DNA from 2 places in the Planococcus alpniumensis genome. Region 1 is predicted to be linked to the other one. Evidence: predicted binding sites of a transcription regulator. Region 1 holds the regulator's gene; the other holds the start of a gene.

Region 1 (11,745 bases):
GAAGACGGCAAGGTCCATACCCGTTTCCAACAAGCCTTGACGACAACCGGCAGGCTCAGTTCCACGAACCCGAACTTGCAAAACATCCCGGTACGCCTGGAAGAAGGCCGCAAAATCCGCAAAGCGTTCGTCCCATCAGAACCTGGATGGGTCATGGTCGCGGCGGACTATTCACAGATCGAATTGCGCGTGCTTGCTCATATGTCGAAAGACGAGAGCTTGATCGAAGCATTCCAATCGGATCTGGATATCCACACGAAAACAGCCAGCGACGTCTTCAATGTGTCGCTCGAAGAAGTGACTTCCGACATGCGCCGCGCGGCTAAAGCGGTCAATTTCGGCATCGTCTATGGTATTAGCGACTACGGCTTGTCGCAAAACTTGAATATCACCCGTAAAGAGGCAGCTGACTTTATCGAGCGGTATTTGGCAAGTTTCCCAGGCGTGCAGGGCTATATGACCTCAATTGTCGAACAGGCGAAAAAAGATGGTTTTGTCACGACCTTGATGAACCGCCGCCGCTATTTGCCGGACATCAATAGCTCGAACTTCAATTTGCGCAGTTTTGCGGAACGCACCGCGATGAATACGCCGATTCAGGGAAGTGCGGCCGATGTTATCAAGCAGGCGATGATCGAAATGGATATCGCCCTTGAACGTGAAGGATTGCAGTCGAAGATGATCTTGCAAGTGCACGATGAATTGATTTTTGAAGCACCTGCCGAAGAACTCGAAAAACTCATGGAACTGGTTCCTGAAGTAATGGAGTCGGCTGTGAAACTCAATGTGCCTTTGAAAGTCGATATCGCGTCAGGCGATACTTGGTACGATACAAAATAAGGAGGAATTTGTAATGCCGGAACTTCCGGAAGTAGAAGGGGTGGTCCGGCAAATCCGCCCCGTGTCGATCGGCAAACGCATCGTCTCGGTCGATGTGTCCGATACGATCCGAAAATCAAAGCAATCGGGTAAAGAAGCGATCTTGAAACGCATCGAAGCGGATGACTTTCAAGAGCGTCTGACCGGTGCCCAAATACTCGCCGTCGAACGGCGCAGCAAATATATTTACATGACCATGAAAGACGAGCAGGAATTCCTGCTCGTCAACCATCTGGGCATGTCGGGGGCATGGTTTTTCGTCGATAGCCTGCTGTCGATTCCAGAAGATAAGTTCAGGCGCCACGTACATGTGGTGCTGACGCTTGATGACGGCAATTTGTTGGCGTTCTCGGATATCCGGCGTTTTGGGGAAATGCGCGTGCTCACGAGCGAAGCGGATTTTCCGCCGCTTCTGTTAATGGCGCCAGAGCCTTTTGCTGACGAGGCACTTGAATGGTTTTTGCAGCAATCGGAAAGCCCAAAATTTCGCAATAAGCCAATCAAAGAAGTCATCATGGACGGTACGGTCATCTCAGGATGCGGCAATATCTATGCGACAGAAGCGCTGTTCCGTATGAAAATCCATCCGAAGCGCGCAGCAAGCCGCATTAGCCGCAAGCGCAAAATTGAATTGTTCCAGGCCATTGCCGCTATTCTGCTCGAGAGCATCGAAGCAGGTGGCAGCACGATTTCCGATTACCGCAATATCAACGGGGAATCAGGCAGCATGCAGAATCGTTTTGGCATGTACGGCAAGAAGACGTGCACGGTTTGTGGGACAGAGACTAAAACAGTAAAAATCGCGAGCCGGGCGTCCGTCTATTGCCCATCTTGCCAGAAATGAGGAACATACATGATCATTGGACTCACCGGCAGCATTGCGAGCGGCAAGAGCACTGTCTCACAAATGCTCAAGGAATTGGGATATCCGGTCGTTGACGCAGATCTGGTCGCTAGACAGGTTGTCGAGCCCGGAACGGAAACATTGAACAGCATCGCGCAAGCTTTCGGCCCGGAAGTGATCCTTGCTAATGGATCGATGGACCGCGAAAGAGTCGGGAAGATCATCTTCAACGATCCAACGAGCCGAAAAAAATTGAACGACATCATCCACCCGGCAATACGCCGGGAAATGCTTAGGCAACGCCAAGCATTTTTGGATGAAGGATATGAAACCGTTATCATGGACATTCCGCTGTTATTCGAAAGCAAGCTCCAGCGTATGGTCGACAAAATCCTGGTAGTCAGTGTATCAGAACAACAGCAATTAAAACGCCTCATGGAGCGCAACGGATTGGCCGAACAGGAAGCCAAAGCACGAATTGCTTCGCAGCTGCCCTTCAGTGTCAAAGAACAAGGTGCAGATGAAGTGCTGGATAACAACGGTTCTGTGGATAACACAAAGCGCCAATTAATGCGCATATTGGACAATTGGCAGACACATCCATAAAAAAGTATGCGCTTTCTTTTGTTTTCAGGTTCTCTAAAAAGAATAATGTGTTATACTATATATCGAATTGAAAATATGAGTATGACTTATTTAAATGGGGGACAAATACATGACAGTTTCGATTGCAATTAACGGGTTTGGCCGCATCGGCCGTATGGTTTTCAGACAAGCAGTTTTAATGGATGACGTGACAATTTCGGCGGTCAACGCCGGTTATCCAGCAGAAACACTTGCTCACTTGATTAAGTATGACACAAATCACGGTACCTTCTCCGGTGAAGTGAAAGCGGAAGAAAATGCGTTGGTTGTAAACGGAAAGCGTATTCAATTGGTTAACGAGCGCGACCCATTGAAACTCCCTTGGGAGGAAATGGGTGTCGATATCGTCATCGAAGCGACAGGCAAGTTTAACTCGCGCGATAAAGCTGCTCTTCATCTGGAGGCAGGAGCGAAGAAAGTCATCTTGACTGCTCCAGGCAAAAATGAAGACATTACGATTGTAATGGGCGTCAATGATGACAAATTGGATGTCGAAAAACACCACATTATCTCGAACGCCAGTTGCACGACGAATTGCTTGGCTCCTGTCGCTAAAGTGCTGAATGATGCATTCGGGATCGAAAACGGATTGATGACGACTGTCCATGCGTATACCAATGACCAAAAGAATTTAGACAACCCACATAAGGATCTTCGTCGCGCGCGTGCTTGTGCGCAGTCGATCATTCCGACCTCAACAGGAGCTGCCAAAGCGTTGTCACTTGTTCTCCCTGAACTGGAAGGGAAACTGCACGGCCTGGCTCTTCGCGTCCCGACACCGAATGTGTCGCTCGTTGACCTTGTCGTCGATGTCCAGCAGGATGTGACAGTAGAAGATGTTAACCGGGCATTCATGGATGCGTCGGAAGGGGCGCTTGCAGGCATCCTCGATTTGACGATGGAGCCATTGGTGTCGATCGACTTCAATACAAACCCGAGTTCTGCAATCGTTGACGGCTTGACTACCATTGTCATGGGCGACCGCAAAGTGAAAGTGCTCGCTTGGTATGATAACGAATGGGGCTACTCTGCCCGCGTTGTCGACTTGATGAAAAAAGTAGCCAATTCTATGGCTGTCGCTTCAAAATAATGCAAAAAGATTCCGCTTTTCTTCTTACTAGAAAAGCGGAATCTTTTTTGTTGTTGTATTGAAAAAAATATCGGATAGAGCATTTATTTATTGCATTTCGAAAACATTCATCATATACTATGAATCGTAGCCAAAAACGGCTGCCACTTCTCAATTTCTATTTACTGGAAGAGCAAGGAATTAGGAGCGTATATTATTATTCTTTTGACTGCTTAAAGGGTTAGGACCTCTTTGGACTAACTTTCCCCCGTGGTAGTCAGCTTTGAATATTTTGCGCAAAACCAAAATGTTATCAAAGGGGGAAACGAACCATGGAAACTATGGGACGTCACGTAATCGCAGAACTTTGGCAGTGTGATTTTGACAAATTAAACGATATGGACTATATCGAAAAGACTTTTGTTGATGCAGCACTCAAATCAGGTGCGGAAATCCGCGAAGTCGCTTTTCATAAATTTGCACCACAGGGTGTCAGCGGCGTAGTCATCATTTCGGAATCACACCTGACTATTCACAGCTTCCCGGAACACGGGTATGCGAGTGTCGATGTGTATACTTGCGGAGATCTTGATCCAACAATTGCAGCTGATTACATCGCGCAAGCTTTGGACTCAAAGCAAAGCGAAGTAACTGAAGTGCCACGCGGCATGGGGCCAGTCGGCGCCGGAGCTACAAAAGTATCACTGACGGTGTAACTGACCGCTAATAACGCAAAACACAAGCAGAGGAGAAAATCCTCTGCTTTTTCTAATGTTTGGGGAATTTTTTTGTTATACTGTTACTACCAGATAGAGAATTTTCGGGGAGATGTCTACCATGAAATGTCCAGCTTGCCAGCATAACGGCACCCGCGTAGTAGATTCGCGGCCAATAGATGAAATGAAATCAATCCGCAGGCGACGTGAATGCGAAGCGTGTGGCTACCGCTTCACCACGTTCGAAAAAGTGGAAGAGATGCCGCTGATCGTCGTGAAAAAAGATGGCTCCCGTGAAGAATTCAGCCGCGAGAAGGTGTTGCGCGGATTGATTCGCGCGTGTGAAAAGCGCCCAGTCTCGCTTGATATGCTTGAAGGGGTCGTTTTCGATATCGAAAAAGAACTTCGCCGGAGCGGAAATCCTGAAGTGAAATCGGAAGAAGTCGGAGAACTGGTCATGAACCGTTTAGCGGATATCGATGAAGTGGCCTATGTCCGCTTCGCATCCGTCTATCGCCAGTTCAAAGACATTACGGTCTTCATCGATGAACTTAAGGATCTGCTTGACCGCAATCCCGGTGATAAGGACAGCAAATAAGGCGGTGAGCACATGACGATGTACAAAGAACTCCAGCCCGCCGACTTGTACCGGATCCGCATGCCGTATCCATTTTCCAATTACGACCGACAATTGCTGACACTGCTCTATCAGCCGATGATTGGTTCGGATGCCATCTCCCTCTACTTGACGCTGTGGGCGGATGGGGAAATGCGCTCCGAGGATTCGACCCATTACACGTTAATGAATACACTCGGAAAACCGGTCAAGGCGATTTTCGAATCCCGCATCCAATTGGAAGCGATCGGTTTATTAAAAACTTACCGGAAAGACGGGGAAGACCGTTCCTTTATCTATGAACTGTGTCCGCCGCTAGACCCGAAACCTTTTTTTGCCGACCCGCTATTGTCGATGTTCCTGTTCAGTAAAATAGGGGAATCGTCTTATCGGAGGGTCCGCGACCGTTTTATCATCCAGACGCCGCTTACTGCTGGATACGAGGAAGTCTCCAGAACCTTCACGGATATTTTCCAACCGGTGCATGCGAAGTCCGGTTACCCTGCAGACCAAAAAGAGCTAGAATCACGGACAGACGGGGAATATGAGATGGAACAGGACTTTGATTTTGCGCTGTTGCGCCAGGGCCTATCTGAACAACTTGTGCCAAAGCGTGTGTTGACGCCGGCCATCCGCAACTTTATCGTCAAACTGTCATTTCTCTACGGTTTTGGGCCGCTTGAAATGCAAAAAGTCGTATTGCTGGCGATCGAAGATGATTACCGGATAGATGAAGAGGGGCTGCGCAAGGCTGCTTCCGATTATTATAAAATGACCGTCACGACAACTGCACCGAAACTCGAGCCGGTTAAAAAGGCAGAACCGAAAACGCAACAACCTGATGCACAACAAGGGCCTGTAAATAAAGAAGACGAGTTGATCGCATATTTGGAATCAGCATCACCGCTTCAAGTACTGCGCGATATCGCGGACGGCAAAGAACCGCTGCCGGCCGATGTGCAATTAGCGAACCAGTTGGTGACGCAGCATGGCATGGAGCCGGCTGTCGTCAATGTATTGCTTCAATACGTCCTGTTGCGTACGGATATGAAACTGACAAAAGCGTATGTAGAAAAAATTGCCTCACATTGGTTGAGGAAAAATGTCACGACTGCTAAACAGGCGATGGAATTTGCACGCATCGAGCATACACAGTATATGAAATGGAAAAACGAATCAGGTGCCGCGCCTAAAAAATCGGCATCTTCCGGCCGCAAGCCGATCCGAGAAGAAAAGCTGCCTGAATGGTTCAATAATAAAGACGAAGTGGAAACGCCTGGACAAGGGGCTTCAAGTGAACAGCTCGAACAGGAAAAACAGAAATTGCTTGCGAAGCTTGCGTTGAAGAAAAGAAAGGGTGATTAGATGGAACCGATTCGTGAAACGATGAAGCGAGTGGTCAATGCGCCCTCATTTTCCGAGCGCTATGATGCAATGAAGAAAGAAGTGCTGGAACATCCCGGCGTCCTTAAATTCCTTAAAGAGCACGAAGAGGAAATTGACGGGCCGACAGTGGAAAAAGGGATGGGCAAGCTATACGAATATATCGACCAATCGCATGACTGCAATAAATGCCCGAACCTCGGCGGCTGCATCAATCATCTAAAAGGATTCGAACCGAATCTCGTATTGGAGCGCGGCAATATCGGTATTTCGTACACCAAATGCCGGTTGAAGACTGCTGAGGACAATAAGCGGCATGCATCTTCCTTGATCCACAGCATGTACATGCCAAAAGAAGTGATGGCAGCGAGAATCGAAAACTTTGAGCTGGACGACCGCAGGCTGCCTGCTTTCCGTGCAGTTGATGACTTCTTGGAGAAAGCGACCGGGCCAGACTCGCTCCCTGAAAAAGGCTTGTATTTATATGGCAAGTTCGGGACTGGTAAATCCTATTTGCTGAGCGCTGTTGCGAATGAGCTGGCAGAGATCAACGTCAAAACGGTTCTCGTATTCGTGCCGGAATTCATGCGCGAAATGAAGCAAGCGATCGGCGACCATACACTTCAGGAGAAAATCGAATACGTCAAACGAGCCGATGTGCTCATGCTCGATGATATCGGGGCTGAAGCGATGTCGAGCTGGACGCGCGACGAAGTGCTCGGTACGATTCTTCATTACCGGATGGCGGAGAAATTGCCGACTTTCATGAGCTCGAACTTCAGCTATTCTGAACTCGCGCACCATTTGACTTATTCACAGCGCGGCGAAAAAGAAGACTTGAAGGCAGCACGCATTATGGAACGGATCCAGGCATTGACCGTCCCAGTCAAACTTGAAGGCGAAAACCGCCGCAACAAGTAAGAGAAACTATTGCCTTTTGATTTTTTTCATCGTATAGTAAGAAACATCAATAATGATTTACATGCAATGACAAGGACATGAGCGATCGCGCGCGGCACACAGAGAGGGAAGACACGGCTGAAAGCTTCCCGGCACAGCGTTTTCGTTTACCCCCTTCGAGCAGCGCCTGCGAACTTCAGTAGCAGGCGACGGTACCGGCCCGTTAGCCGATGCAGAGCTTCATTCCGCACGCAAAAATTGTGTGGAAGAGAAGAAGGGTGGAACCACGAACAGAGCTTCGTCCCTTTTGGGATGGGGCTTTTTGTGTGGAAAAAAAGAAAAGCGGAAGCTGCCGAAAGCGGAAGCTAACCTAAGTGCGCGACGTCCTGTCGCAACGGTTAGCTGACCCACATCCTGTGGCCCTCCGAAAGGCTTAAGGCGCACTGGCGAAGCGGCGCTTTCTGCCGCACAGCCAGGGTGACTTAAGACCCCGAGGAGCTAGGCGCTGAAGCTACCGTTCTGGCTCGACAGGCATAAGCTGGGTTCCCGAAGCGGCGCTCTTTGCCGCACAGGGAGACTGGCTTACGACCCGAGAGGCAGGCAGCAGAAGCTAGACAACAAAAAACCTGAAGCGCTGAACCAGACCCTGTGGTTCTCGATTCACCCGATATCATTCAAAGGAGAGATTCATATGGCAGACATGATTCAATTAAAATTCCCAGACGGCGCAGTAAAAGAGTTCGCCAAAGGAACATCTACAGAAGAAATCGCTCAATCCATCAGCCCAGGCCTTCGCAAAAAAGCGGTAGCAGGAAAGCTTTCCGGCAACTTAGTCGATTTGAAAGCCCCTCTTGAGGCGGATGGCGACATCGCGATCATCACACCGGAATCCGAAGAAGCATTGGAAGTACTTCGCCACAGCTCAGCGCATTTGATGGCTCAAGCAGTCAAACGCTTGTATCCGGATGCCAAGCTTGGCGTTGGGCCGGTCATCGAAAACGGCTTCTATTACGATATCGATACAGAGTCGGCGATTACAGCTGAAGATTTGCCGGTCATTGAAAAAGAAATGAAGAAAATCATCAACGAAAACTTGGACATCGTCCGTGTGGAAGTATCGAGAAATGAAGCGCAGCAACGATTTGAAGCGATCAACGATCCATACAAGCTGGAGCTTCTAGAAGCGATCCCAGAAGATGAGCAAGTGTCGATCTACGAACAAGGCGAATTTTTCGACCTGTGCCGCGGCATCCACGTGCCATCGACTGGCAAATTGAAAGAATTCAAATTACTAAGTGTCGCCGGTGCTTACTGGCGCGGCGATAGCGACAATAAAATGCTTCAGCGCATCTACGGAACAGCTTTCTTCAAAAAAGAAGAATTGAAAGCCCATCTTGAAATGCTGGAAGAAGCGAAAGAGCGCGACCACCGCAAAATCGGCAAAGAGCTCAATTTGTTCATGAACTCCCAAAAAGTCGGGCAAGGCTTGCCGATGTGGCTGCCGAAAGGCGCAACAATCCGCCGCATCATCGAACGCTATATTGTCGACAAAGAAGAGCGCATGGGCTATGACCATGTTTACACACCGGTCATGGGCAGTGTCGAATTGTATAAAACGAGCGGCCACTGGGATCATTACCAAGAAAACATGTTCCCAGTCATGCAAATGGACAACGAAGATTTGGTGCTGCGCCCGATGAATTGCCCGCATCACATGATGATCTACAAGCAAGGCATTCATTCCTACCGCCAATTGCCGATCCGTATCGCAGAACTTGGGCTGATGCACCGCTACGAAATGTCAGGTGCCTTGTCGGGCTTGCAACGCGTGCGCGGTATGACATTGAACGATGCCCACCTGTTCGTGCGCCCGGACCAGATCAAAGAAGAATTCAAACGCGTCGTCAACCTCGTCATCGACGTATACAAAGACTTCGATTTGAAAGACTATTCGTTCCGCGTATCCTACCGCGACCCGGCGGATAAAGAAAAATACTACGACGATGACGCCATGTGGAACCGTGCGCAATCGATGCTGAAAGAAGCGATGGATGAACTCGGCCTCGATTATTTCGAAGCAGAAGGTGAAGCGGCATTCTACGGGCCGAAACTTGATGTTCAAGTGAAAACAGCGCTTGGCAAAGAAGAAACTTTGTCGACTGTCCAGCTCGATTTCCTCTTGCCGGAGAAATTCGATTTGACATATATCGGTGAAGACGGCAAACAGCACCGCCCGGTCGTCATCCACCGCGGCGTCGTCTCTACAATGGAACGTTTTGTCGCATTTCTCATCGAAGAATACAAAGGCGCATTCCCGACTTGGCTCGCGCCAGTACAAGTGGAGATCATCCCGGTATCGCTTGATGTGCACAGCGAATACGCAAAAGAGCTTCAGGAAAAAATGCAACAGCATAAATTGCGCGTCGATATCGATGAGCGCGACGAAAAGCTCGGCTATAAAATCCGCGAAGCACAGATGCAGAAAGTTCCATATATGCTAGTCATCGGCGATAAGGAACTGGAAAGCGGCTCAGTCAATGTCCGCAAATACGGTGAGCAGAACTCCGAGAGCATGCCATTCGAGGACTTCCTTAAACTCGTTCAATCCGAACTTCACTAAAGTGCTTGACAGTAAAAGTGCTGCGTGATATTCTTATTTAGGTTATTGAATACTTATATGTGCAAGCAGGAGCGCCCGCTTCTCACCTGATCGACCGATTGTTGGCAGGTAGACACGATTGACTTTTACATGCATCTAGCATGTGTCATATTATGGCGGGCGGACTCCTCGGGGTTCGCCCGCTTTTTGTTTGCACCTGTGAACCGGATCGTCCGGTTTACACATTTAAGCTATTCGCGACACTACCCGGAGGTGGATCATTATTAGCAGAGACAACAATGTAAACGAAGGCATTCGTGCACGTGAATTACGGGTTATTGACCAAAATGGTGAACAGCTCGGCATCAAATCACGCAACGAGGCGCTCGAGATTGCAGCCCGTGTCAACTTGGATCTAGTACTAGTGGCTCCTCAAGCTAAGCCGCCGGTCGCACGGATCATGGACCACGGCAAGTTCAAATTTGAACAGCAGAAAAAAGAGCGCGAAATTCGTAAAAACCAAAAAATCATCAACGTCAAAGAGGTTCGCTTGAGCCCTGGCATCGATGACCACGATTTTAACACGAAGCTCCGCAATGCCATCAAGTTCCTTGAAAAAGGCGACAAAGTGAAAGCTTCAATCCGTTTCAAAGGCCGTGCGATCACGCACAAAGAAATCGGACAACGTGTCCTTGAGCGCTTCGCAGAAGAGTGCAAGGAAGTTGCGACGGTTGAACAGCGCCCGAAAATGGAAGGCCGCAGCATGTTCTTGATGCTGAACCCGGTCAACGAGAAGGAATAATAGCATAATTGTTTAGGAGGAACCCGAAATGCCGAAAATGAAAAGCCACAGTGGAGCGTCTAAACGCTTCAAGAAAACTGGAACTGGTAAAGTAAGACGCAACCGTTCCCACACTAGCCACTTGTTCGCAAACAAATCGACTAAGCAAAAACGTAAGCTTCGCAAGAGCTCATTGGTTTCTGCAGGCGATTTGAAACGCATCAAATCATTGATCTACAACATGAAGTAAAACTAGAAAAGCGCAAGCGCCCGGTTAGATTCGACGGGCATAAGACGAAGGGGCGAAGCGGCGCTTTTTGCCGCACAGCCACTTTGACTTATGACCCCGAGAATCTGGGCGCTGCAGTCTAGACAACACCCACAACTACAAAAATCGAATTTTTCATATTCAAGCAGGAGGTAATTCAATATGCCACGCGTAAAAGGCGGAACAGTGACGCGCAAGCGTCGTAAAAGAGTATTAAAATTAGCTAAAGGTTATTACGGTTCCAAACACTTACTATTTAAAGTAGCGAACCAACAAGTTATGAAGTCAGGTAACTATGCTTACCGTGACCGTCGCAACAAAAAACGTGATTTCCGCAAATTGTGGATCACACGCATCAACGCAGCAGCTCGTTTGAACGATATTTCTTACAGCCGCTTGATGCACGGATTGAAACTTGCTGGCATCGACATCAACCGCAAAATGCTAGCTGAAATCGCTGTATCTGATGCAGCTGCTTTCACAGCTTTGGTTGACCAAGCGAAAAAAGCATCTAACAACTAATTCACACTGGGCCTAGCGCCTGGTTCGATAGAAAGGAGGTCGGCTAATTGCCGGCCTTTTTTTATTGAAGCCGATGGGGAGGGAAGATAATGATCATTTTGGCAGCTTATTTGGCCGCCATGTCGAGTTTTGCCTTTATCATGATGTGGGCGGACAAACGGCAGGCACAAGCACGTGGCCCGCGCATCCCTGAAAAACGCCTATGGCTGGTGGCAGCAATCGGCGGGGGCATCGGGGCATATCTGGGAATGATGCTGTTCAGGCATAAAACAAAGCATACGAATTTCCGCATCGGATTCTTTGTCTTAGCCTTGATCCAAGCCAGCCTGCTAGTTTGGATAGCATCTCAATAACAAAAGAGGAAGAAGCTCAGGCTTCTTCCTCTTTTTTCATCAATTGTTCAATTGGGCTTTTCCAGGAAATTTTCGCATCGGGGTAATTCATGCGAATTTCCTTCTCCAGAAAATGAAAATCTTCTTTTGAAAAGCCGATCAGTTTATCCGGCGTCTCTGTCCACACGAAA
Region 2 (11,745 bases), 210 kb from region 1:
TATAAGGAGGAATACGATGAAACGATTAAAAAACCAACGGGGCTTTACGCTCATCGAAATGCTGATCGTCATGTTGATCATTACGGTATTGATCGCCATCGCCATCCCGAATGTCTCGAAACAGACTTCGGCTGTCGATGAAAAAGGCTGCAAGGCATTCGTCCAGATGGTCCAGGGCCAAGTGGAATCCTACCGAATGGATAAAAAAGCGGTACCGGTGATGGCGGACTTGGTTTCCGAGGGCTATTTGAAAACAGGTGAAACGAGCTGCCCGAATGGAGAAGTGATCAATATTTCAGTTGACGGCGTGGTGACCTCATCAAAAGCCTCCTGAAAAGCAACTCAGGATTTACCTTAATTGAAATGTTGCTCGTGTTGATGGCGGTCGGAATCAGTGCCTCACTTGTTGTGGCTTCTGTTGCATCGCTCGAAAGAAAGCGCGAAGAAGACCGTTTTTTTGTGTTGCTGGAACAAGACATCCATTATGCCCAAAGCCAAAGTTATTCACTCGGTACGTCCGTAACTTTGGTTTTCTGGAATCACAAGCCAGGTTATGAAGTGATGTATGGATTAAGTTATCCGGGATATGCCAGGACCATGCCGAAGTCGATCAGCTTGAACGCGGCCAGCAATATTCGTCAAGTATATTTCACGCCGAGTGGTTCGATCCACCAGCCAGGCACCATGCGCTTTTCGACCAGCAGCGGTGAAAGGACGGTGACGGTCCATCTTGGAAAAGGGCGCGTGGTGGTTTCAAAATGACAAGGGCATCTCCATGGCGGAAACGATGCTCAGCCTGTTTATGGTATTTCTAGTGTTCGGTTCGCTCCTGCCACTCGTCCATGATATGCAGGTCAGGCTCGAACTGAAGAAAGAGCGTCTCGCGGCTTATGAGACTTTGCATGAAGCGGCAAAAACCATTGCCTCTACAGGCAGCGCTGAAGGCCAACGCTCAGTGAACGGCATCTTGTATTCCTGGCAAGCGGAAGGCCATTGCGTCGAGTACGTGGATTTTCAAGGGGAGCAGGTGCGCTTATGCATCGAGTGAACATCCGGTCATCAAAAGGGTTTACGTTTCTGGACAGCCTGTTGGAGTTGTTGGCATTATCGATTATGCTGCCGCTTGTCGCGATGTTCTATCTATTCAGCTCGCAATTTTTGATGGATTTGGATTCCGGCGCGACAGAGTTCCGTCTGTTTGCGCTGGAGCTGCAGCAGTATCTGGATGGCAGTGAACAAATTTACATTATGCGCGATGGAAAAGGCGTTCGCATTGTTCGTGAAGGCGTTGTTTACGATATCGAATTGTATGGTAGCGTCGTGCGCAAGCGAAAAGATCAGCTGGGCCATGAAATCATGCTGACCGATGTAAAAAACAGCATTTTTCAACTGGAAGGCAAGCGTTTGACCATCCAGCTGGAGTTCCAAAGCGGCGCAAAAGAGGAGGCCGATTATGCGCTCTCGCTTCCTGACTAGCCAATCCGGCGCAGTCTATCCACTGTCACTTGTGTTTTTTCTGTCCGCACTGACCCTGTTATCCCATATGGTGCTGCTTTATGCGATTGAATATCAGACTTATGATAGTTTGGAAAATGTTCATAGAAATGCTACTATACAACTACTGATGGAAATTGGGCAAAATAAAATCCCTGAGCAGGGTAGTACGGGTGGGAACAATGAACAGAATATATTTGATCGGTTTTATGGGCTGCGGTAAAAGTGCGGTCGGCAGGAGGCTAAGTTTTTTATTGAAAATGCCGTATTATGATATGGACAAAGAAATCGTCCGACAGATGGGCATGGCGATACCTGAAATCTTCGAGCGTTTCGGTGAAGAATATTTCAGGAATCTCGAAACGGAATTTTTGCAAAATTTGCAACAGGATCATTGCATCATTTCTACGGGCGGTGGCGTCACGATGCGTAAAGTGAACCAGCGCCTCATGCGCCAGACGGGGCTCGTGTTATTCCTGGATGCGCCTTTCAAGGAAATTTGGCGGCGCATCCATAAAGACCCGAACCGCCCAATTGTCAGGCGTTCGACGCGCGAGGAAATCGAAGCGCTCCATAAATCGCGTTACCGTGATTATAAACGGACGGCGCATATCACCATCCGGACCGAGCACCGCACGCTGCGGCAGATTACCCAATATGCTGCATTTCAAGTTAAACGCCTGAAAACGAATGATCAGCACGCATAATAGCGGAACATTCGTGTTTGAGGCGTTAAGGTAAAAAAGATTGCGCTTTCGTTGATTCAATGTTAGGATGTAGTCGAAGTTATACTATTCTGTATAGCGGGATGGACCAATTCAACATTGATTTGGGCGGATGATTGTACGGGGAGAGAACGCATTGGGCGTCGCCGAAGGAGCAAATGATTAAATCATGAATCTCTCAGGCAAAAAGACTCGTACAGGACGCATCTCTGGAGAACGCTGACGATGTGCAGCTACCGATGAGGAAAGCCGTTACGGTAAACTTTCAGGTGCCAGGACAGAGAATTCCCTTTTATTGTAAAGGGGATTTTCTGTCCTTTTTTGTGCGCTTTGAAAACAGGAGGGAAAGAGATTGGGACAATTGAAGCGAACACCTTTGTTTGACTCGTATGCCCGCTACGGCGGCAAGACGATCGATTTCGGCGGATGGGAATTGCCGGTGCAATTTTCTTCCATCAAGGACGAGCATGAAGCAGTCCGCACTAGAGCAGGATTGTTTGATGTTTCCCATATGGGCGAGATATTCGTCTCGGGCCCGGACAGCCTATCTTATTTACAGAAATTGCTGACCAATGATGTATCAAAGCTTCAGGATGGCCAGGCGCAATACACGGCGATGTGCTATGAAGATGGCGGCACGATCGATGATTTGCTTGTCTACAAACTCGAAGATGAGCGCTATTTGCTGGTGGTCAATGCATCGAATATCGACAAGGATTTCGAATGGATGCAAAAACATCACGATGGCCAAGTCGAACTTGATAATGCCTCGGAACGTTTTGGCTTGTTGGCGCTGCAAGGGCCGCTGGCTGAAAAAGTATTGTCTGCGTTAACGGAAGAAGATTTATCGGCGATCCGCCCATTCCGCTTCAAGAACCAAGTAGAAGTCGCTGGGCAGCAAGTATTGGTTTCGCGGACCGGCTACACAGGGGAAGATGGGTTTGAAATCTACGGCAGCCCGCAAGCCGTCACGGCTCTATGGGACCGGATCTTGGAAACAGGTGAATCGGAAGGCGTCGTGCCGGCAGGACTCGGTGCACGCGATACGCTGCGTTTTGAAGCAGGGCTTGCGCTATACGGCCAAGAATTGTCAAAAGAAATCACACCGCTCGAAGCGGGCATCGGTTTTGCGGTCAAATTGAAAAAAGAATCCGACTTTATCGGGAAACAGGCTTTAGTGGATCAAAAAGAAGCTGGGGTACCCCGCAAATCCGTCGGCATTGAAATGATCGACAAGGGCATCCCGCGCCACGGCTATGCAGTTTACACGGGCGATGAGAAAATCGGCGAAGTCACGACCGGTACACAGTCGCCGACATTGAAAAAGAATATCGGGCTGGCTTTGCTGGATGCTGAGCATAATGAGCTGGGCACGGAAGTGGATGTCGAAATCCGCAATAAGAGGCTAAAAGCAAAAATTATCGCAGCGCCATTTTATAAACGCTCTAAATAATCCGAATAAAGAAGGGGACTGCACACGATGAAACATCGCTATCTACCAATGACTTCCCAAGATGAAAAAGACATGCTCGAGACGATCGGCGTCCAATCGATCGACGAATTGTTTTCGGACATTCCTGAAAAAGTACGCTTTAAAGGCGAATACAACATCAAGCCTGCAAAATCCGAATCGGCCTTGACGAAAGAGTTGGCACAGCTCGCCGGCAAGAACGCGGATTCTGTCCGCTACGCCTCTTTCCTCGGCGCGGGTGTCTATGACCACTACAAACCGATCATTGTCGATCACGTCATTTCCCGTTCCGAATTTTACACAGCCTATACGCCTTACCAGCCGGAAATCTCCCAAGGGGAATTGCAGGCGATCTTTGAATTCCAGACGATGATCGGTGAACTCACCGGCATGGATATCGCGAACTCTTCCATGTACGACGGCGGAACAGCGCTCGCAGAAGCGGGCATGCTTGCAGCCGGCCAGACGCGCCGCAAGAAAATCCTCGTTTCCCGTGCTGTCCATCCGGAGTCGAGAGACGTTGTCCGCACTTATGCACTCGGCCAGTCAATCGATGTGGTAGAGGTTCCGCTCAAAGACGGCCGCACGGATATCGAGGCCTTGAAAGAAATGGTCGATGAAAACACCGCGACCGTCATGGTCCAATACCCGAACTTTTTCGGTCAAGTGGAAAACTTGAAGGAAATCGAACCGATTGTCCACGAAGCAGGCGCTTTGTTTACGGTATCATCCAATCCTCTGGCACTCGGCGCACTTACGCCTCCAGGTAAATTCGGCGCAGATATTACAGTCGGCGATGCACAGCCGTTTGGCATTCCTGAAGCATTCGGCGGGCCCCATTGCGGCTATTTCGCCGTAACGCAGAAATTGATGCGCAAAGTTCCGGGGCGTCTTGTCGGCGAAACGACAGACGATGAAGGCAGACGCGGATTCGTATTGACTTTGCAAGCGCGCGAACAGCATATCCGCCGTGACAAAGCGACATCGAATATTTGCTCGAACCAAGCATTGAACGCCTTAGCGGCATCTGTTGCCATGACGGCGCTCGGCAAGGAAGGCGCGAAAGAAATCGCGGTGCAAAACATCGCCAAGACGCAATACATGAAGCAGCAGCTGAAGAAATCCGGCTTCGAGATCGCATTTAATGGCGCCCATTTCAATGAAATTGCCGTCAAGCTCGGCTCATCGGTCAAGGAATTGAATGCGGCTTTATTTGAAAAAGGCATGATCGGCGGCTATGATCTCGGCTTGAGTTACGATGAGTTGCAAGGACATATGCTGATTGCGGTCACTGAGCAGCGTTCTAAAGAAGAAATCGACACGTTTGTACAGGAAATCGATGCATTCGTGCGAGAAACGGAGGCTTCCCATGCATAAAGACAACCAGCCACTCATTTTTGAAATGACCAAACAAGGCCGTGTCGGCTACAGCCTGCCGGAACTTGATGTGCCGGAAGTGGATTTGACTGAATTGCTCGGCCAAGAACTAGTACGCGATGAGTTTGCGGAATTGCCGGAAGTCTCGGAACTCGACATCATGCGCCATTACACAGCGCTATCAAAACGCAACCACGGCGTCGATTCCGGATTCTATCCGCTCGGCTCGTGCACGATGAAATACAACCCGAAAATCAATGAATCCGTTGCCCGTTTCTCAGGCTTCGCGAACATCCACCCGCTGCAGGAAGAATCGACTGTCCAAGGCGCGATGGAATTGATGTATGACCTTCAGGAACACTTGAAGGAAATTACCGGCATGGACGAAGTGACACTTCAGCCGGCCGCTGGTGCACACGGTGAATGGACGGGCCTCATGATGATCCGTGCTTTCCACGAAGCGAATGGTGATTTCAACCGCACGAAAGTCATTGTGCCGGATTCTGCCCACGGAACAAACCCAGCTTCTGCGACAGTCGCTGGTTTCGAGACCGTGACTGTGAAATCGAACGAGCACGGCTTGGTCGACCTGGAAGACTTGAAGCGCGTAGTCGGCGACGATACAGCAGCACTCATGCTGACGAACCCGAACACGCTCGGCCTTTTCGAAGAAGATATCCTAGAAATGGCATCGATCATCCACGAAGTCGGGGGTAAGCTGTATTACGACGGAGCGAATTTGAACGCGGTCATGTCAAAAGCACGCCCTGGCGATATGGGCTTTGATGTCGTCCATTTGAACTTGCATAAAACTTTCACCGGCCCGCACGGCGGTGGCGGCCCAGGATCCGGACCAGTCGGCGTCAATGCAGACCTGATCCCGTATTTGCCGAAGCCGATCCTCATCAAAACCGATGAAGGCTTCACATTCGATTACGACCGCCCTGAGTCCATCGGGCGCGTCAAGCCGTTCTATGGCAACTTTGGCATCAATGTCCGTGCCTATACCTATATCCGCACAATGGGGCCGGACGGCTTGAAGAAAGTGACTGAATACGCTGTATTGAACGCCAATTACATGATGCGCCGCCTTGCGCCTCATTTCGATTTGCCGTACGACCGCCACTGCAAGCATGAATTTGTGTTGAGCGGCCGCCGCCAGAAGAAACTTGGCGTCAGAACGCTCGATATGGCGAAACGCCTGCTTGACTTCGGTTACCATCCGCCGACGATCTACTTCCCGCTCAACGTGGAAGAAGGCATGATGATCGAGCCGACCGAGACCGAATCGAAAGAAACGCTCGATGACTTTATCGATGCGATGATCCAAATTGCGCGTGAAGTGGAAGAAAACCCGGAGATCGTCCAAAATGCACCGCATACGACGGTGATCAACCGGCTGGATGAAACGAAAGCGGCTCGCAAGCCAGTTCTTCGTTATCAGAAACCGTCAGACAGCGAATGATATAAAAAAACCCCGGAAGCAATTGCTTCCGGGGTTTTTGATTATTTGGATTTGATTTTGCCTGTCCATTTTTTGAAGCCGCCCTGCAATTGGAACAATTGCTCATAGCCTTTTTTCTTCAGGAACAATGCAACGCGTCCGCTTCTTGCCCCGTTCTGGTCATACAGATAGACCGGTTTGTCGGCACGGATTTCCTTGTAGCGCTGGCGCAATTGCGATTGCGGGATGTTGCGCGCCCCAAGAATATGGCCGGCTGCGAAATCTTTTGGTTCCCGGACATCGATGAGCTGCGCTTTTCGGTAGCCTTGAATGAATTCTTCCTGGTTCAGATCGGTGACTGCTTTGCGGATGCGCAGGAAGGAGACGACCGCAAAGATGAGGATGGCGATGACGACACCCAATGTGATATACAATAATTCCACTGTTCTTGCCCCTTTCTATACTTACTCATTATAAGAGATATGGTGACGGATATTCAATGGCTATGTTACAGTAATCTGGGCAAATCAGAGGCAATCCTGTGAAGCCTGCGGGCAGGAAGCGCGCTGCGGCTGGAGTTTCAGTTGTCAAGTGCTTTCAACAGGAAAATAAATCGATTTTTGTGCTGAATTATGCGAACATACGTGTCTTTCGTCTCATTTTAACGAAAGGGAAAACGCAGAACCCTTGCCATTGCTCGATTATCCAGCCGCGCAAATTTTCCATCAGAAAAATGTTATTGCGAGTGAGTTTCAATATATAGTATCATGGGAATTGTAATAATACTATATATAGTGTTAAGCCCATATAATATAAAGGAGGATTTGTCAAATGGTTTCCGCCACACAATCCGAATATACATTAAACGTCGAGTCCCTGAACAAAGACATTGAAGCTTTCCCGCAAGTCCACGCGGTAACGAAGGACATGAAGAAAACCCATAAAGGCGTATCCCGCCTGGTCATGATCGACCGCTATTCCTTCAAGGACACTAGCAAAAGTACATTGAAGCCTGGCGATTTCGTCGTGTTGACGGTCAAGGAAGACCCGAAATTTCCAGCACGCGGCCTCGGATATATCGTCTCGATCGACCAAGACGCGAACAAAGCACGCGTGTGGATCGAAGAAGATTACCGCAGCGCCATCGACAACCCTGAAGAAGTAGAGCAAGGCATCGTCAACCGGCCGATCGATGTCATCGAAAAACCGCTCGAAGTATTTTACGAGCAAATCGCCAAACGTAATGCCACTGGGCTTTCTGCAGTCGAGAAAACTCCTGAAAAGCAAAGCGAATGGTTCACGAAATTCTACGAGCAGCTCGTCAACTTGAATTTCGTCCCTGCCGGCCGTGTGCTGTACGGGGCAGGCGCTGACACCGATGTCACGTATTTCAACTGCTACGTCATGCCGTTTGTAGCTGATTCACGCGAAGGCATCTCAGACCACCGCAAGCAAGTGATGGAAATCATGAGCCGCGGAGGCGGTGTCGGAACGAACGGATCGACTCTTCGCCCGCGCAATACACTCGCTCGTGGCGTCAATGGCAAATCATCCGGTTCTGTTTCATGGCTCGATGATATCGCGAAACTGACGCATCTGGTCGAACAAGGTGGTTCACGCCGCGGTGCCCAGATGATCATGCTTGCTGACTGGCATCCTGATATCGCGGAATTCATCATTTCCAAAATGCAAAACCCGCGTATTTTGCGCTATTTGATCGAAAACACCGAAGACGAAACGATCAAACGCTTGGCGAACGATAAATTGAAGTTCAAACCTTTAACTGAGCAGGAAGAAGCGATGTACCAAGGTTTGCTTAACTACCGGACGATTCCGGGCATGGGTGGATTCAACGAAAAAATCATGCGCGATGCAGAAACGAAACTGCGCGATGGCGGGACGTTCTCTGTCCATAACGAAGAATTCCTCACCGGCGCCAATATTTCCGTTACCTTGACGAAAGACTTTATGGAAGCAGTCGAAAAAGACGAGGACTTCGAATTGCGCTTCCCGGCAGTTGAAACGTATTCGAAAGAAGAGATGGCGGTTTATAACGAGGAATGGCATAAGATCGGCGATGTCCGCGATTGGGAAAAAATGGGCCATAAAGTCCGGACCTACCGCGTGATCAAAGCGCGCGAACTATGGAACTTGATCAATGTATGCGCGACATATTCCGCAGAACCTGGCATCTTCTTTATCGATAATGCCAATGAAAAAACGAACGCCACTGCATACGGCCAAAAAGTCGTAGCGACGAACCCATGCGGTGAGCAACCGCTTGCGCCTTATTCCGTGTGCAACTTGGCAGCCGTCAACCTGGCACGCTTTGCAGATCCAAAAACGAAGCAAGTCGATTTTGAAGCACTTAAAGAAACAGTGCGCGTCGGCGTGCGCATGCAAGACAACGTCATCGATGCAACGCCATATTTCCTGGAAGACAACCGCATCCAGGCACTTGGCGAACGCCGTGTAGGACTTGGCGTCATGGGCCTTGCCGATTTGCTCATCTATTCGGACCGTGAATACGGCTCTCCGGAAGGCAACGAGCTGGTCGATGAGATTTTCAAGACGATTGCAGTCGCAGCTTACGAAGCGTCAACGGAACTCGCGGAAGAGCGCGGCAGCTTCCCGTTCCTCGTCGGCGAAACAGATGCAGAAACCGAGAACCTGCGCCGTGCATTTACCGAAACCGGCTTTATGCAAGGGATGCCGGAAGAAATCCGCCAAGCGGTGCTCGACAAAGGAATCCGCAATTCCCATCTATTGACGGTGGCACCGACAGGGTCGACTGGCACGATGGTTGGCGTCTCGACAGGATTGGAACCGTATTATTCATTCACATATTACCGCAGTGGGCGTCTCGGGAAATTTATCGAAGTAAAAGCGGATATCGTCCGTGAATACTTGAAGAACAACCCGGATGCAGAAGAAGACAATTTGCCGAAAGCGTTTGTCACTTCGATGGATCTTGCCCCTGAAGCGCATGCTGATGTGCAATGCATCATCCAGCGCTGGATCGATTCCTCAATTTCGAAAACGGTCAATGCGCCGAAAGGCTATACCGTTGAACAGGTTGAAGGCGTCTATGAGCGTCTCTACAAAGGCGGTGCCAAAGGCGGCACAGTCTACGTCGACGGCAGCCGTGATTCGCAAGTGCTGACTTTGAAGGCTGAAGACAATACATTCGAAGAAGACCATAAAGAAGAAGACACTGGCAAACGTCCCGTCGTCTTGATCGACACGATCCAAGACTTGCGCTCGACCAATGTCACGATCGGATCGGAAGTAGGCAATACTTGCCCTGTCTGCCGCAAAGGGACAGTGGAAGAAATGGGCGGATGCAATACCTGCACGAACTGCGCAGCCCAATTGAAATGCGGACTGTAACAAAAAACTTCAAATAGCCGGAGTCATATTCTCCAGTTACAAAAGCGGAAGCCAAAATAGGCTTCCGCTTTTTTTTAGCTTGTCGAGTAAGTTAAGAATACGTATTTTCCGAAGCTTATCGCTCGCTTTCCGCGGGCGGGAATCGAGCCTCCTCAACCGCTTCGAAACCTTTGTGCTCTCACATCTGCACAGCAGATGCGTCGCAAATGATTAGACTCAGCAATGCTTCGCTTAATCATTGTCTGCGGGGTCTCTCAAACCCGTCGCTTCGCTGCTCCCGCAGGAAAGATAAGGTCGAACTACATGAGATCTTATCTTTGCGAAGTAATGCATAGCATTATTGAGCAGAAGGGTTTACGAGCGAACGCTTCTCCAAATACTGAGATAGTTCTTTGATTTTTGATTGTAGAAAGGACTATCCCCTTTCGATTCATAGCGGCACATATAATTCTTCAACACTATTTTGTCTGCACACGCGTCTCCGTCTTCTGGCTTGCTGCTAATTGAACGTATGCTAAAATGGAAAAGGAAAGTCAAGAAAGGGGTGCAAGAGCATGAGAGTCTTGGTGTTGAACGGTCCCAATTTAAACCGTCTCGGCAAACGCGAAAAACAAGCGTACGGAAGTTTTACTTTGCAGGAGTTGGAGCAGGAACTGTCGGAATTCGCAGAAGAGGAAGGCTTTGAACTGGTCTGCCGGCAGTCTAACCATGAAGGCGAATTGATCGATTGGATCCATGGCGCGGACGATGATGCCATATCGGGCATTGTGTTAAATGCCGGTGCCTATACGCACACGAGCATTGCGATACGCGACGCCATCGCATCGGTCCAAGTGCCGGTCGTTGAAGTACATATTTCCAATATCCATGCCCGTGAAGAGTTCCGCCACTATTCCCATATCGCGCCGGTAGCTACCGGGCAAATCGCCGGATTCGGCAAGGATGTTTACCGGCTAGGGCTCCAGTCGCTCTTGCTTCGACAACAGAAAGGATGAAACTGATGAAATTGATGAAACTGCGCGAACAAATGCAAAAGCGGGAACTGGATTCCCTGCTGGTGACTAATCCGTATAATCTTCGTTTTATTACAGGCTTCACCGGAACGGCTGGGCTTGCGCTCATCACGCCGAATGATGCTTGGTTCATTACCGATTTCCGCTATACCGAACAGGCGGGAGAGCAAGTCACAGAATTTAAAGTGGTCCAAGCACAAAAAGGATTGATCGATGAAGTGGCGCGCATTGCTGGGGAAGCGGCAGTCGAGCGATTGGCATTCGAACAGGATTACATGACCTTTGCGACCTATTCGCAGTATCAGGAAAAATTATCTGCGACGCTCGAACCGGTCAGCGGGTTGATCGAAAAGCTTCGTATGGTGAAATCGCCTGAGGAACTTGAGGTGCTAAAAGCGGCAGCCAAGATCGCCGATGATGCATTTGAGCATATTTGCGATTATATCAAAGCCGGCATGACGGAACTGCAAGTCTCCAACGAATTGGAATTTTTCATGCGTTCACAAGGCGCAACTTCTTCTTCATTCGACATCATCGTCGCATCGGGCTTGCGTTCGGCATTGCCGCATGGCGTTGCATCCGACAAAAAAATCGAACAAGGCGACTTGATCACGCTCGATTTCGGCGCATTATACAACGGCTATGTCTCAGACATCACGCGCACGGTGGCAGTCGGCGAACCGTCCGACAAGCTCAAGGAAATTTATCAGGTGGTATTGGATTCACAAGTATTGGCACTTGAGAAAATCAAGCCGGGCATGACGGGAATCGAAGCAGATGCCATCGCACGCGATTACATCAAGTCGAAAGGCTACGGGGAAGCATTCGGGC

The links. The regulator NrdR, encoded in region 1, represses ribonucleotide reductase genes. The targets are predictions, from matches to a motif close to AACACNATATATNGTGTT.
Region 2: G3255_RS08195 (vitamin B12-dependent ribonucleotide reductase) is a predicted target of NrdR. The motif match lies at 7,293-7,310, and genes of this name have one in related genera.

What each region holds. Positions count from the first base shown of each region.
Region 1 is NZ_JAAMTH010000001.1:1,397,592-1,409,336, forward strand. It holds gene polA (DNA polymerase I) at 1-840, shown strand, start outside; gene mutM (bifunctional DNA-formamidopyrimidine glycosylase/DNA-(apurinic or apyrimidinic site) lyase) at 854-1,723, shown strand; gene coaE (dephospho-CoA kinase) at 1,733-2,329, shown strand; gene G3255_RS07135 (glyceraldehyde-3-phosphate dehydrogenase) at 2,439-3,458, shown strand; gene speD (adenosylmethionine decarboxylase) at 3,770-4,153, shown strand; gene nrdR (transcriptional regulator NrdR) at 4,275-4,751, shown strand; gene G3255_RS07150 (replication initiation and membrane attachment family protein) at 4,764-6,134, shown strand; gene dnaI (primosomal protein DnaI) at 6,135-7,073, shown strand; gene thrS (threonine--tRNA ligase) at 7,744-9,672, shown strand; gene infC (translation initiation factor IF-3) at 9,935-10,453, shown strand; gene rpmI (50S ribosomal protein L35) at 10,482-10,682, shown strand; gene rplT (50S ribosomal protein L20) at 10,863-11,222, shown strand; gene G3255_RS07180 (DUF1294 domain-containing protein) at 11,312-11,575, shown strand; gene G3255_RS07185 (sigma-w pathway protein ysdB) at 11,592-11,745, opposite strand, start outside.
Region 2 is NZ_JAAMTH010000001.1:1,605,645-1,617,389, forward strand. It holds gene comGB (competence type IV pilus assembly protein ComGB) at 1-5, shown strand, start outside; gene comGC (competence type IV pilus major pilin ComGC) at 17-334, shown strand; gene comGD (competence type IV pilus minor pilin ComGD) at 331-762, shown strand; gene G3255_RS08160 (hypothetical protein) at 776-1,048, shown strand; gene comGF (competence type IV pilus minor pilin ComGF) at 1,036-1,476, shown strand; gene G3255_RS08170 (shikimate kinase) at 1,677-2,201, shown strand; glycine riboswitch at 2,332-2,423, shown strand; gene gcvT (glycine cleavage system aminomethyltransferase GcvT) at 2,572-3,672, shown strand; gene gcvPA (aminomethyl-transferring glycine dehydrogenase subunit GcvPA) at 3,700-5,067, shown strand; gene gcvPB (aminomethyl-transferring glycine dehydrogenase subunit GcvPB) at 5,060-6,532, shown strand; gene G3255_RS08190 (rhodanese-like domain-containing protein) at 6,574-6,954, opposite strand; gene G3255_RS08195 (vitamin B12-dependent ribonucleotide reductase) at 7,343-9,901, shown strand; gene aroQ (type II 3-dehydroquinate dehydratase) at 10,456-10,896, shown strand; gene G3255_RS08205 (M24 family metallopeptidase) at 10,902-11,745, shown strand, end outside.